DNA from 3 places in the Flintibacter sp. HCN-6482 genome. Region 1 is predicted to be linked to each of the others. Evidence: predicted binding sites of a transcription regulator. Region 1 holds the regulator's gene; each other region holds the start of a gene.
What was found. The regulator NrdR, encoded in region 1, represses ribonucleotide reductase genes. The targets are predictions, from matches to a motif close to CACNANATNTNGTG.
Positions count from the first base shown of each region.

Region 1 (4,174 bases):
ATGGCCACCGCTGACATCGTGGCCACTGCCATGAAGGACTGGGCCGTGGAAAAGGGCGCTACCCACTACGCCCACTGGTTCCAGCCCCTTACCGGCATCACCGCCGAGAAGCACGACTCCTTCCTCACGCCGCCGCAGGACAGCAGAACCCTGCTTCAGTTCACCGGCAAGCAGCTGATCATGGGAGAGCCAGACGCCTCCTCCTTCCCCTCCGGCGGCCTCCGGGCCACCCACTACGCCCGGGGCTACACGGCCTGGGACATGACCTCCCCCGCCTTTGTCAAGGAGATGTCCTGCGGCACCGTCCTGTGCATCCCCACCATCTTCGTGTCCTACACTGGCGATGCCTTGGATAAGAAGACCCCCCTCCTCCGGTCCATGGAGGCCATCAACACCCAGGCTCTGCGCATCCTGCGGCTGTTCGGCAACACCCAGGCCAAAAAGGTTACCCCCTCCGTAGGGGCCGAGCAGGAGTATTTCTTGGTAGACCGGGACAAGTACCTCAAGCGCCGTGACTTGATCTATACCGGCAGAACGCTCTTCGGGGCTCCGGCCCCCAAGGGGCAGGAGATGGACGACCAGTATTTCGGCGTGATCCGCCCACGGGTGGGCGAATTTATGGCTGACCTGAACCGGGAGCTGTGGAAATTGGGGATTCCCGCCACCACCCAGCACAACGAGGCTGCCCCCGCCCAGCATGAACTGGCCCCCATCTATACCACCTGTAACCTGGCCGTTGATCAGAACCAACTGACCATGGAGACCATGAAGCGGGTGGCCACCCGCCACGGCCTGGTCTGCCTGCTCCACGAAAAGCCCTTCGTGGGGGTCAACGGCTCTGGCAAGCACAACAACTGGTCCATCTCCACCGATCAGGGGGAGAACCTGCTGGCTCCAGGCGACACGCCCAACGAAAACCTCCAGTTCCTGCTGGTGCTGGCCTGTATCATGAAGGCGGTGGACGACCACGCCGACCTGCTGCGCTGCTCCGCCTCCTGCGTGGGTAACGAGAGCCGTCTGGGCGCTCAGGAAGCCCCGCCCGCCATCATCTCTATCTTCCTGGGGGACCAGTTGGACGACGTGGTGGCACAGATCGTGTCCAACTCTGAATCCATCAAGCTGCTGGCCAGCGGCAAGCTGGACTCCGGCGTATCCACTATCCCTGTCCTGGACAAGGACGGCACTGACCGGAACCGCACCTCCCCCTTCGCCTTCACTGGCAACAAGTTTGAGTTCCGCATGGTGGGCTCCTCCGACTCCATCGCTGAGGCCAATGTGGCCCTGAACGCCATCGTGGCCGAGGCTTTCTGCCAGGCTGCCGATATCCTGGAGGGGGCCGAGGACTTTCACGGGGCCTGCTCCAGGCTGATCCACGACTGGATGAGCCAGCACCAGCGCATCATCTTCAACGACGACGGCTATTCTGACGAGTGGGTGGCCGAGGCTGTCCGCCGGGGCCTGCCCAACCTCCCCTCTATGGTGGACGCCATCCCCGCCCTCACCACCCCCAAGGCCGAGGAGCTGTACTCCAAGTTCGGCATCTACACCAAGACCGAGCTGGAGGCCCGGGCGGAGATCATGTACGAAACCTATGTGAAGATGATCAAAATCGAAGCCAACACCATGATCCATATGGCCTCCAAGCACTACATCCCCACCGCTATCGCCTATACCACCCGGCTGGGCCAGTCCATAACCGCTGTGGCCTCCGGCTGTCCCCAGGCCGACCTCACCGTTCAGCGCAAGCTGCTCATCCAAGTCAGCTCCTATCTGGCCGACGCCTCCGCCGCCCTGGACCAGCTCAAACCTCTGATGGACCGTGTGGACGCCATCCAGGACATCAAGGAGATGGCCCACGCCTATCACGACGCTGTGGTGCCCGCTATGGCCGCCCTCCGCCACCCGGTGGATGAGCTGGAGCTTCTGGTGGATAAGGACCTGTGGCCTGTCCCCACCTACGGTGACCTCCTTTTCGAAGTATGATCTTGTCCGCAACATGAAGAGACCTCCCCGCCGCCGGCGGGGAGGTCTCTTATTTCCCTATTTGTCCTCCAGCAGCTTGTTCAGCTCATGCATGAAGGTGTTGATGTCCTTGAATTGACGGTACACCGAGGCGAAGCGAACATAGGCCACCTCGTCGATTTTCTTCAGCCGCTCCATGACCAGCTCGCCCACTTCGGAGGAGCTGATCTCCCGCTCCATCTTGTTCTGGAGGACCTGCTCGATCTCATTGACCATCTCCTCCAGCATATGGTAGGGCACTGGGCGCTTCTCACAGGCCCGGATCAGGCCGCTGAGTACCTTGTTCCGGTCAAAGCTCTGGCGGCTGCCGTCCTTTTTCACCACCATCAGGGGCAGACTCTCCATAGTCTCATAGGTGGTGAACCGCTTGTGGCAAGATAGACACTCCCGGCGGCGGCGGATGCTGGCCCCCTCGTCCGCGGGGCGGGAATCCACGACCTTGCTCTCCAAATAGGCACAGTAGGGACACTTCATACCACATACCTCCCAGGTATTGTCTTTCTCTCCGCCATCTCTCGCGGTCCCGACGAAGGAGCAGGGCAAAATCAAGTTTTTATAATCATTATATGGTTATTATAACACAGCAGGCCAGAACTAGACAAGGGTAAAAAACAGGACTGTCCCCTTCTTTTCCGGCATATCTGTGGTAGAGCGAGGTGATACGATATGGAATTTCTAGCCCGTCTGACAGACTTCATCTGGTCGCCCTGGCTGTTGGGGCTGTTTCTTCTCACCGGCCTGGTCTACTCTCTGGGTTCCGGTTTCTTTCAAATCTTCGGTTTCCGCCTGTGGCTGCGCTCCACGCTCGGTTCCCTGTTCCATGGTAGGAAAAAAGCGGGGGGCGGCCTGTCCTCCCTCCAAGCTCTGGCCACCGCCCTGGCCTCCACCATGGGAACGGGCTCCATCGCCGGGGTGGCCACCGCCCTGACCCTGGGCGGGCCTGGGGCCGTTTTCTGGATGTGGATCTCAGCCCTGCTGGCTATGATGACAGGCTGTGGTGAGAAGCTGCTGGCCGTAAAGTATCAGCGGCCGGCTCCCGGCGGGGGACTCCAGGGCGGGCCCATGTTTTACCTACGGGACGGCGTGGGCTCTCCTCTGCTGGCAGGTTGGTTTGCTCTGGCCTGTTTGCCCGCTACCCTGGCCGGGGGCAACTTAGTTCAGTCCTCCTCCATCGCCCTCTCCCTGGAGGCCACCTTCGGCCTGGAGCGGGTCTGGGCAGGCGTGGTCACCACCCTGCTGGCAGGACTGGTGATGGTGGGCGGCATCGGCCGCATCGCCAAGGTATCCTCCGCCCTGGTCCCAGCCATGGCTCTGCTCTATCTGGGCAGCGGTGCTCTTGTACTGGCCGGCAACTGGCGGGCTATCCCTGAAGCTGTGGAGCTCATCTTTACCTGCGTCCTGTCCCCCTCCGCCGCTCTGGGCGGCGGAGCTGGCTGGACGGTGGCCTCCGCCCTGCGGTATGGGGTGGCACGCGGAGTGTTTACCAACGAGGCCGGGCTGGGCACCTCTGCCATGGCCCACGGGGCCGCCCAGGTGGACCACCCTGCCCGACAAGGGATGTGGGGTGTCTTTGAGGTATTTCTATCTACGCTGGTGGTATGTACCGTCACCGCTCTTACCATCCTGGTCAGCGGCGTGTGGGACCCGGCGAATCCATCTATGCTGACGGGTGCCCCGCTTACCGCCGCCGCCTTCGGCTCTGTACTAGGCCGGGCCGGGGAGGGGGTGGTAGCCCTGTCCCTCCTCCTCTTTGCCTTCTCCTCTATCCTGGGCTGGAGCTACTACGGACAGCAGTGCCTGCGCTATCTCTCAGGAGGTGATCGTTTACTCCCGGCCTATCGGACGGTTTTTCTGGCCTGTACTCTGGCCGGCGCTCTGTGGGAGCCGGGCGCTATCTGGCTGCTGGTGGACCTGTCCAACGCCCTGATGGCCCTTCCTAATCTGGCCGCCCTCCTTATGCTGGCCCCTGAGGCTCTCTCCACCCTGCGGCAGTGGACAGAGCTGCGGCACGCAAATTTAACCTCCATTTTACCATTTCATCAAAGAAACCCCCACCATGATATGCTATAATAAAATTTATCCGCCTGCCCCGGTTTGGCAGAGAGGATCGCTTTATTTTTGTCAGATCTGGGAACACTGTACCCATCGATCT
Region 1 is NZ_JBBKBK010000002.1:173,864-178,037, reverse strand. Features, by position in the region: gene WKS99_RS05865 (glutamine synthetase III family protein) at 1-1,983, shown strand, start outside; gene nrdR (transcriptional regulator NrdR) at 2,041-2,496, opposite strand; gene WKS99_RS05855 (alanine/glycine:cation symporter family protein) at 2,689-4,092, shown strand.

Region 2 (4,174 bases), on a different contig from region 1:
ACCTGAGGTATAGAGGGTCTGGAGCTCGTCCTGGACATCCAGGGCGGAGAAGATATCCTCGGTGTAGCCCACGGGCAGATGGGAGGAGTTGGTGTAGTAGGGGGTCCCGTTCTCATTGGCGGTGATGATGTCGGGGAACTGGGCCTTGTCGTGCTTGGCGAAGCGGTAGGTGGTGGACTCGGCGGGGGTGGCCTCCAGGTTATAGAGGTCGCCGTACTTCTCCTGATAGTCGCTTAAACGCTCCCTCATATGGTTGAGCACGTCCTTGGCAAAGGCCTGGGTCTCCTGGTGGGTCAGGTCAGCCTGGAGCCACTTGGCGTTGAGCCCCACCTCGTTCATGCCAATCAGGCCAATGGTGGAGAAATGGTTATCAAAGCTCCCAAGATAACGCTTTGTATAGGGATACAGCCCCGCATCCAGCAGCTTAGTGATAACGGTGCGCTTGGTCTTCAGCGATCTGGCCGCCACGTCCATCAGGTGGTCCAGTCGCTTGTAGAAATCCTCTTCACTCTCCGCCAGATAGGCGATGCGGGGCAGGTTGATGGTGACCACGCCCACAGAGCCGGTGGACTCGCCGGAGCCGAAGAAGCCGCCGGACTTTTTCCGCAGCTCCCGCAGGTCCAGCCGCAGGCGGCAGCACATGGAGCGCACGTCGGAGGGCTCCATATCGGAGTTGATGTAATTGGAGAAATAGGGGGTGCCGTACTTGGCGGTCATCTCAAAGAGAAGCTTGTTGTTCTCCGTTTCGCTCCAGTCAAAGTCACGGGTGATGGAGTAGGTGGGGATGGGATACTGGAAGCCCCGGCCATTGGCGTCCCCTTCGATCATGATCTCGATGAAGGCCTTGTTGACCATATTCATCTCTTTTTTACAGTCGCCGTAAGTAAAGTCCATCTCCTTCCCACCCACGATGGCGGGCAGGTTCTCCAGGTCCTTGGGCACCGTCCAGTCCAGGGTGATGTTGGAGAAGGGGGCCTGAGTCCCCCAGCGGGATGGGGTGTTCACGCCGTAGACAAAGGACTGGATGCACTGCTTGACCTCCTTCTGGGTCAGGTTGTCCACCTTGACAAAGGGGGCCAGATAGGTGTCGAAGGAGGAAAATGCCTGGGCCCCAGCCCACTCATTCTGCATGATGCCCAGGAAGTTGACCATCTGGTTGCACAGGGTAGACAGGTGGCTAGCGGGGGAGGAGGTGATCTTACCCGGAATACCGCCCAGCCCCTCCTGGATGAGCTGCTTCAGAGACCAACCGGCGCAGTAGCCGGTGAGCATGGACAGGTCGTGGATGTGGATCTCGGCGTTCCGGTGGGCGTCAGCGATCTCCTGGTCATAGATCTCACTGAGCCAGTAGTTTGCCGTAATAGCCCCGGAGTTGGACAGAATCAGACCGCCCACGGAGTAGGTGACGGTGGAATTCTCCTTCACCCGCCAGTCGTTGATCTGCAGATAGTCGTCCACCAGGTCCTTGTAGTTCAGCAGGGCGGAGTTGACATTGCGCACCTTCTCCCGCTGCTTGCGGTACAGAATATAGGCCTTGGCCACATCGGCGTAGCCCGCCTCAGACAGCACCCGCTCCACACTGTCCTGGATATCCTCTACGGCGATCCGGCCGTCCTTGATCTTGGGCTCAAAATCGGCGGTGACCCGCAGGGCCAGCATATCGATCACACTGGGGTGATACTGCTTCTCCATGGCCTCAAAGGCTTTGGTAATGGCGGCGGATATCTTGTTGAGCTCAAAGCTGGCGGCGGTGCCGTCCCGTTTTGTCACCTGGTACATCAGAAGTCCCTCCACATTTCTTTCTATGACAAAGCCGGCCTCTCCCGGCGTTTCAGCGCCTTTTTACTATACCACCGGCTGGAGCGGCCGTCAATATATAGTTTCAAATATTTTCAACAAACACAATATCTTGTTGCTATATACAAAAAGGCGAGGGCAACTTTTGGTCACCCTCGCCAAAGCCCTCTCACTCCAGCCCCCGCAGGCTCACCTCGTCCACATAAGGGCGAACCAGGGCGGCGAAGCCCTCCAGCTCCTCTCGGGAGCAGGGGTGGAGGCCCGGCTGGAGTACGGTGTCCCGGTCCGCGAAGGACTGGAGGAAGTACCTCCTGGCGCCGGACAGCCAGGGGCCGATGGCCCGGAAGGAGTCCCGGTTGTGAAACTCCCGTACCACGGTGGTCCGAAATTCATAGTCCACCGCCCCAGACAGCAGATAGGACACGCTGTCCCGGACAGACGCCAGCTCCAGGCCGTACACCCCCGCTGTTTCCCCGTACCGCTCCGGGCTGTTCTTCACGTCCATGGCCACATAGTCCACCAGCCCCTCCTCCACCAGCCGGCGCAGCCGGTCCGGATGGGTGCCGTTGGTATCCACCTTGACCTGAAAGCCCAGCTCTTTGATCTCGCCCAGCAGGCGGGGCAGGTCGGGGCGCAGCAGGGGCTCCCCTCCTGTGACGCACACCCCGTCCAACAGGCCCTTTCGCCTGTTCAGGAAGGCCAGAAGCCCCTGGTCGTCTGTTTCTGGGGGACAGGTGCCGGTAACCAGCTCGCCGTTATGACAGAAGGGGCAGCGGAAATCGCAGCCGCTCAAAAAGACGGTGCAGGCCACTTTGCCGGGATAGTCCAGCAGCGTCATTTTTTGCAGTCCGTGTATCTCCATGGCTTATACCTCCTCTCTCTCCGTACGGGCCAGCTCCTGGGGGCTGTCGGCGGGCCGACGGCGGACCGTCAGCCTATCCAGGTACCGCTGGTCCTCTTCCTCCCCCTCCGGTCCGGGACGGTGTTCTAAAAGTGTCTGCTGGAGCCGGTCCAGCTGCCCTTCGTCCAACACGGGGTGGCAGACGCTCCCCATAGTCTGCGGCTGTGTGTTGGCCAGCCAGGGGTTGCGGTACAGCTCATGGAGGGCATCTATTCCCCGGCCCTCGCCGGCCTGGGCCAGCAGGACCTCTATATCCTGGTCGGTCACCCGGAAATGGAGATTGCCCTGGTCGTCCAGATAGCCGGTTTGGGCACATTGGCCCAGAGAGCGGGGAAAACCTCTCAGCGGGATATAGAGCCGGTCTCCCCTGCCCTCCGCCAGCTGCTGTGCCGTCCAATCCCGGCTGTTCTCCAGCAGGCCAAGGATCTGTTTGCGCAGGTCAGGTCTCCGGTGGAGCAGGGGAGAAAAAATCTCAGAGGGCTCCCCGGTGTAGTAGTCCAGCGCCTCCGTCTCGCCCCCCTGCCAGCATACGAAGTAGTAGGGAGTAAAATACTGCTCCAAAGGTTCTCCGCTATTGAGGACCACCCGGCTCACCCGCTGGGGCAGATTGCGCTCGATCCGCTCCTGGCCGGACCAGGGGTCCAGGATGCGCCGCTTCAGAGCCTCCTCCTCCAATACCACCCGCTCGTCGAACATGTCCAGTGGCAGTCCGTCCCGGAAGGGTACCTTGGCTCCCTCCTCATGGTGGAGGGAAATGTAGAGGTCCTGGCTGTTATAGGGGATCAGCCGGGTACCGGGCTGATACTCCCGCGTCAGGGGAATCAGCCCCAGGGCGTCCACATAGAGCCGCCGCAGCGACCGGGCCGGGTATATCTTCCTACCTCTTTGGATGGACTTGGCACACAGCTGGGTGTATTCCAACCCCTGGGGTCCTTCCACGATGTGCCCCTGGGTTATCAGCGCGGAGTAGAAACTCTTGGCCATCTCCACTCCCTCCAGCCCAAGCAGGCGGAGCAAATCGTCCCGGTCCTTCAACCGCTGGCTGGGGGCGCACTCCATCACCGCCCGGTCCATAAATTCCTCCAGCACAGACCAATCGCTCTCCAACTCCTCTACCAGCTCCAAAGGCAGTCCATAGACCGGGTGGTACACCTTGGCGAAGCAGGCCACCGGCCGTACGGCGGCCAAGCCGCTCAATATCTCATTGACCCGGCGGGGCCGGTTATTCTTCCTTGCCATGGGACACCTCCAGCCGCTGATAGACGCCGTTCTGCCGGCAGTAGTCCAGCAGAGCGGAGAAATACTCCCGGGGGTAGCGGCTCCCCTGGAAGGGGGGCTTTTTGGCCCGGGTCTGGGTCAGGGTCTCGCTGTCCCCCACCATGACCAACAGCCGCTTGGCACGGGTCATGGTCACGTTCAAGCGGCGGACCTCGCTCTCAAAGCCAATGCCGTGCTGGGGAGAGGAGCGGACAAAGC
Region 2 is NZ_JBBKBK010000001.1:677,686-681,859, forward strand. Features, by position in the region: gene WKS99_RS03315 (ribonucleoside triphosphate reductase) at 1-1,779, opposite strand, end outside; gene WKS99_RS03320 (anaerobic ribonucleoside-triphosphate reductase activating protein) at 1,967-2,659, opposite strand; gene WKS99_RS03325 (hypothetical protein) at 2,663-3,937, opposite strand; gene WKS99_RS03330 (AAA domain-containing protein) at 3,921-4,174, opposite strand, start outside.
Region 2: a site for NrdR is predicted at 1,901-1,914, ahead of WKS99_RS03315 (ribonucleoside triphosphate reductase). Genes of this name have one in related genera too.

Region 3 (4,174 bases), on a different contig from region 1:
ACGGTAATGGACAGAAAAACCAGGTTGCCAAAGAGCAGGGTGCGGGCAGTGGGGTCCATCCGCTTCCTGGCGCGGTCCTTCTCGTCGGCCAGCTTGGCCTGATTGGCCTGACGTTTGGCATTGATGGTGGACTGGGAGTGGCGCTTTTTATACTTCTTGTGGCTCATGGGTCAGGGAGCTCCTTTCGTATCTGTGAGGAATCAGGGGGTAATGGTGGCCCCACCTACCACCGTGTCACCGTCATACAGGACCACGGCTTGGCCGGGAGTGATGGCCCGTTGAGGCTGGTCAAAAGCGAGGTGGATGGTGTCCGGCCCGGTCTGCTCCACAGTGCAGGGCTGCTCCGCCATGCGGTAGCGGACCTTGGCCCGCAGGCGGACAGGAGCAGAAAGGTGGTCACAGGCGATGAGGTTCAGATCCGCCGCCGTGAGGGTGGAGCCATACAGGCTGTCATTGCAGGAGAGTACCACGGAGTTATCCTGGGGCCGGACCTCCTTGACATAGAGGCGCCCACGGGTGGAGGATACCCCCAGCCCCCGCCGCTGGCCCAGGGTGTAGTCGATGATGCCGGTGTGGGCCCCCAGGACCGCTCCACCCTCATCTAAAAAGGGGCCGGAGGGATAGCTCTTTCCAGTATACTGGCGGATAAAGGAGCCGTAGTCCCCGTCAGGGATGAAGCAGATGTCCTGGCTGTCCCCCTTCTTGGCGTTGATGAGGTCAGCTTGGGCGGCAATGGAGCGGACCTCCTCCTTGGACAGAGCGCCCAGGGGAAACAGGGAGCGGGAGAGCTGCTCCTGGTTTAGACCAGCCAGTACATAGCTCTGGTCCTTCTCTGGATGGGCCGCCTTCTTCAGCAGCCAGCGGCCGCTCCCCCGGTCCAGCTCCAGCCGGGCGTAATGGCCGGTGGCCACCTGATCCCGGCCTGACTCCAAGGCCTGCTGGAGTAAAAAGCCGAATTTGACATACCGGTTGCAGACCACGCAGGGATTAGGGGTAAGCCCCCGCTCATAGGCGGAGGTAAAGGTGTCCAGAACATGGGAGCGGAAAGGGGCGCGGGCATCAAGCACATAGAAGGGAATACCCAGCTTCCCAGCCACGGACCGGGCGTCCTCCACGCCATCTGGAGGTCTGCCATCCTCCCGGCTCCCGTTGACCAGCGCGCCATCAAACATCTTCAGCATAACGCCCACTAGGTCGTGTCCCTCCTGCTGAAGCAGCCAGGCGGCGGTGGAGCTGTCCACACCACCGCTCATGGCCACAGCGATTCGATTTTGCATATGGGGACACCTCCTGCCGGGACAAATAAGGGTCAATCCGGCGATTTGCCGAAATTCGTTACAAAGTATATCACACTTTGGCCCTTGTATCAACCAAAAAGGCCAGAAAGAGGAAAGAAAGTTCCCGTTTTCTCTGGTTTCTTCAAAAAATATATGTTGTATCCGTTGGTAAAAAATAAGAGGTGACATACAAGATGTAGTGGACAAAACAAAAAGGACATGGTATACTTCTCCCCTGACAGTGTCTGGCGGCCATGCCGCCGGTTAGATAGTATACCATAAAGATACGGGAGAGGGAGACCAGCTATGAAAGTGATCAAGCGCGATGGGACCATCGTGGATTATGACCGAAGCAAGATCGTTACCGCCATCGAAAAGGCCAACGCCGAGGTGCCGCCGGAGGAACAGCTTGACCGGGCGCGCATCGACGCCATCATCGACCACATCGAGGGACTCAAGCGCCAGCGGATGCTGGTGGAGGACATCCAGGACCTGGTGGAGCAGGGGCTGGTGGCGGAAAACAAGTTCCACCTGGCCAAGACCTACATCATTTACCGCTATAACCGAGCCCTGGTACGCAAGGCTAATACCACCGACGAGTCTATCCTCTCTCTGCTGCGCAACGAGAACCAGGAGCTGGCAGAGGAGAACTCCAACAAGAACACCATGATCGCAGCCACCCAGCGGGACTATATCGCCGGGGAGGTGAGCCGGGATCTGACCCGGCGCATCCTGCTGCCCGAGCATATCTCCAAGGCCCACGACGAGGGGACCATCCACTTCCACGATGCAGACTACTTTGTCCAGCCCATTTTTAACTGCTGCCTCATCAACATTGGGGATATGCTGGACAACGGCACTGTGATGAACGGCAAGCTCATCGAGAGCCCCAAGAGCTTCCAGGTGGCCTGTACCGTCACCACCCAGATCATCGCCTGCGTGGCCTCCAACCAGTACGGAGGGCAGAGCGTGGATATGAGCCATCTGGGCAAGTATCTCCGCCGCAGCCGGGAGAAATTCAAAAAGCACATCGCCTATGAATGTGCCGGACAGGTGGACGAGGCTACCCTGGAGCGGCTGGTGGCCGACCGTCTGCGGGATGAGCTGAAATCCGGTGTCCAGACTATCCAGTATCAAATCAATACCCTGATGACGACCAACGGACAGTCCCCCTTTGTCACTCTGTTCCTCAACCTCCAGGAAGATGACCCCTATCTGGAAGAGAACGCTATGATCGTGGAGGAGGTGCTGCGCCAGCGGCTGGAGGGTATCAAGAACGAGAAGGGGGTTTACATCACCCCCGCCTTCCCCAAGCTGGTGTATGTGCTGGACGAGCACAACTGCCTCAAAGGGGGCAAATATGACTACATCACGGAACTGGCCGTCAAGTGCTCCGCCAAGCGGATGTACCCCGACTATATCTCCGCCAAGAAGATGCGGGAGAACTATGAGGGCAACGTGTTCTCGCCCATGGGCTGCCGCTCCTTCCTGGCCCCCTGGAAGGATGAGAATGGGAATTATAAGTTCGAGGGCCGCTTCAACCAGGGAGTGGTCTCCCTCAACCTGCCCCAGATCGGCATTCTGGCCAGGGGGGATGAGGAGAAGTTCTGGACGCTGCTGGAGGAGCGGCTGGACCTGTGCTTCGAGGCCATTATGTGCCGGCACAACGCGCTGAAAAACGTGAAGTCCGACTCCTCACCCATCCATTGGCAGTACGGGGCAATCGCCCGCCTGCCCAAGGGGGCTCCCATTGAGCCACTGCTGTACGGCGGGTACTCCTCCATCTCTCTGGGTTATATCGGGCTGTACGAGGTGACCAAGCTGATGAAGGGCTGCTCCCACACCCAGCCGGGCGGCACAGAGTTCGCCCTCAGGCTGATGAACCGGCTGCGCCGGGCCTGTGACGACTGGAAGAAGGAGACGAATATCGGCTTTGCCCTCTATGGCACACCTGCCGAATCTCTGTGCTACCGCTTCGCACGCATTGATAAGGAGCGGTTTGGCACGATACCTGACGTAACTGACAAGGGGTATTATACAAATAGTTATCATGTGGACGTGCGGGAACACATCGACGCCTTTGAAAAGTTCACCTTTGAGAGCCAGTTCCAGAAGATCTCCACCGGCGGGTGCATCTCCTATGTGGAGATCCCCAATATGCGCCACAATCTGGAGGCCATGAAGGAGGTTGTCCGCTTCATCTATGACAATATCCAATACGCCGAGTTCAATACCAAGAGCGACTACTGCCAGGTGTGCGGCTTCGACGGGGAGATCGTCATCAACGACGACAACCAGTGGGAGTGCCCCTGCTGCCACAACAAGGATCGGTCCAAGATGAACGTCACCCGCCGTACCTGCGGCTATCTGGGAGAGAACTACTGGAACGTGGGCAAAACAAAGGAGATCAAGTCCAGAGTGTTGCACCTTTAAGTGAATTAGAAATTGAGGAGGTCGGCTGTGATGGGTCCGTTGCCCCCGTGTTCCCATTTCTAACTCCTTATTCCTCATTCCGGAAAGTTTGGAGGTTTTGCCATGAACTATGCCGATATCCGGCCCATCGACGTGGCCAACGGGCCGGGGGTACGGACTTCCATCTTCGTGTCTGGCTGTACGCACCACTGCAAAGAGTGTTTTAACCCGGAGACCTGGGACTTCGCGTACGGTCAGCCCTTTGGCGGGGAGCAGATACAGAAGATACTGGATTGCCTGTCCAAACCCTACATTCGTGGTTTGTCCCTGCTGGGGGGCGAGCCCTTCGAGCCTCAGAACCAGCGGGCGGTGCTGGAACTGGTCCGGGCGATCCGAGCCCGGTTTCCAGAAAAGGACATCTGGTGCTACTCCGGCTATCTGTTTGAAAGCCTTCGGGACAGCCAGGTGGGAGAATACAGCCAGGA
Region 3 is NZ_JBBKBK010000004.1:81,366-85,539, reverse strand. Features, by position in the region: gene WKS99_RS11975 (hypothetical protein) at 1-167, opposite strand, end outside; gene mnmA (tRNA 2-thiouridine(34) synthase MnmA) at 201-1,277, opposite strand; gene nrdD (anaerobic ribonucleoside-triphosphate reductase) at 1,584-3,710, shown strand; gene nrdG (anaerobic ribonucleoside-triphosphate reductase activating protein) at 3,813-4,174, shown strand, end outside.
Region 3: a site for NrdR is predicted at 1,466-1,479, ahead of nrdD (anaerobic ribonucleoside-triphosphate reductase). Genes of this name have one in related genera too.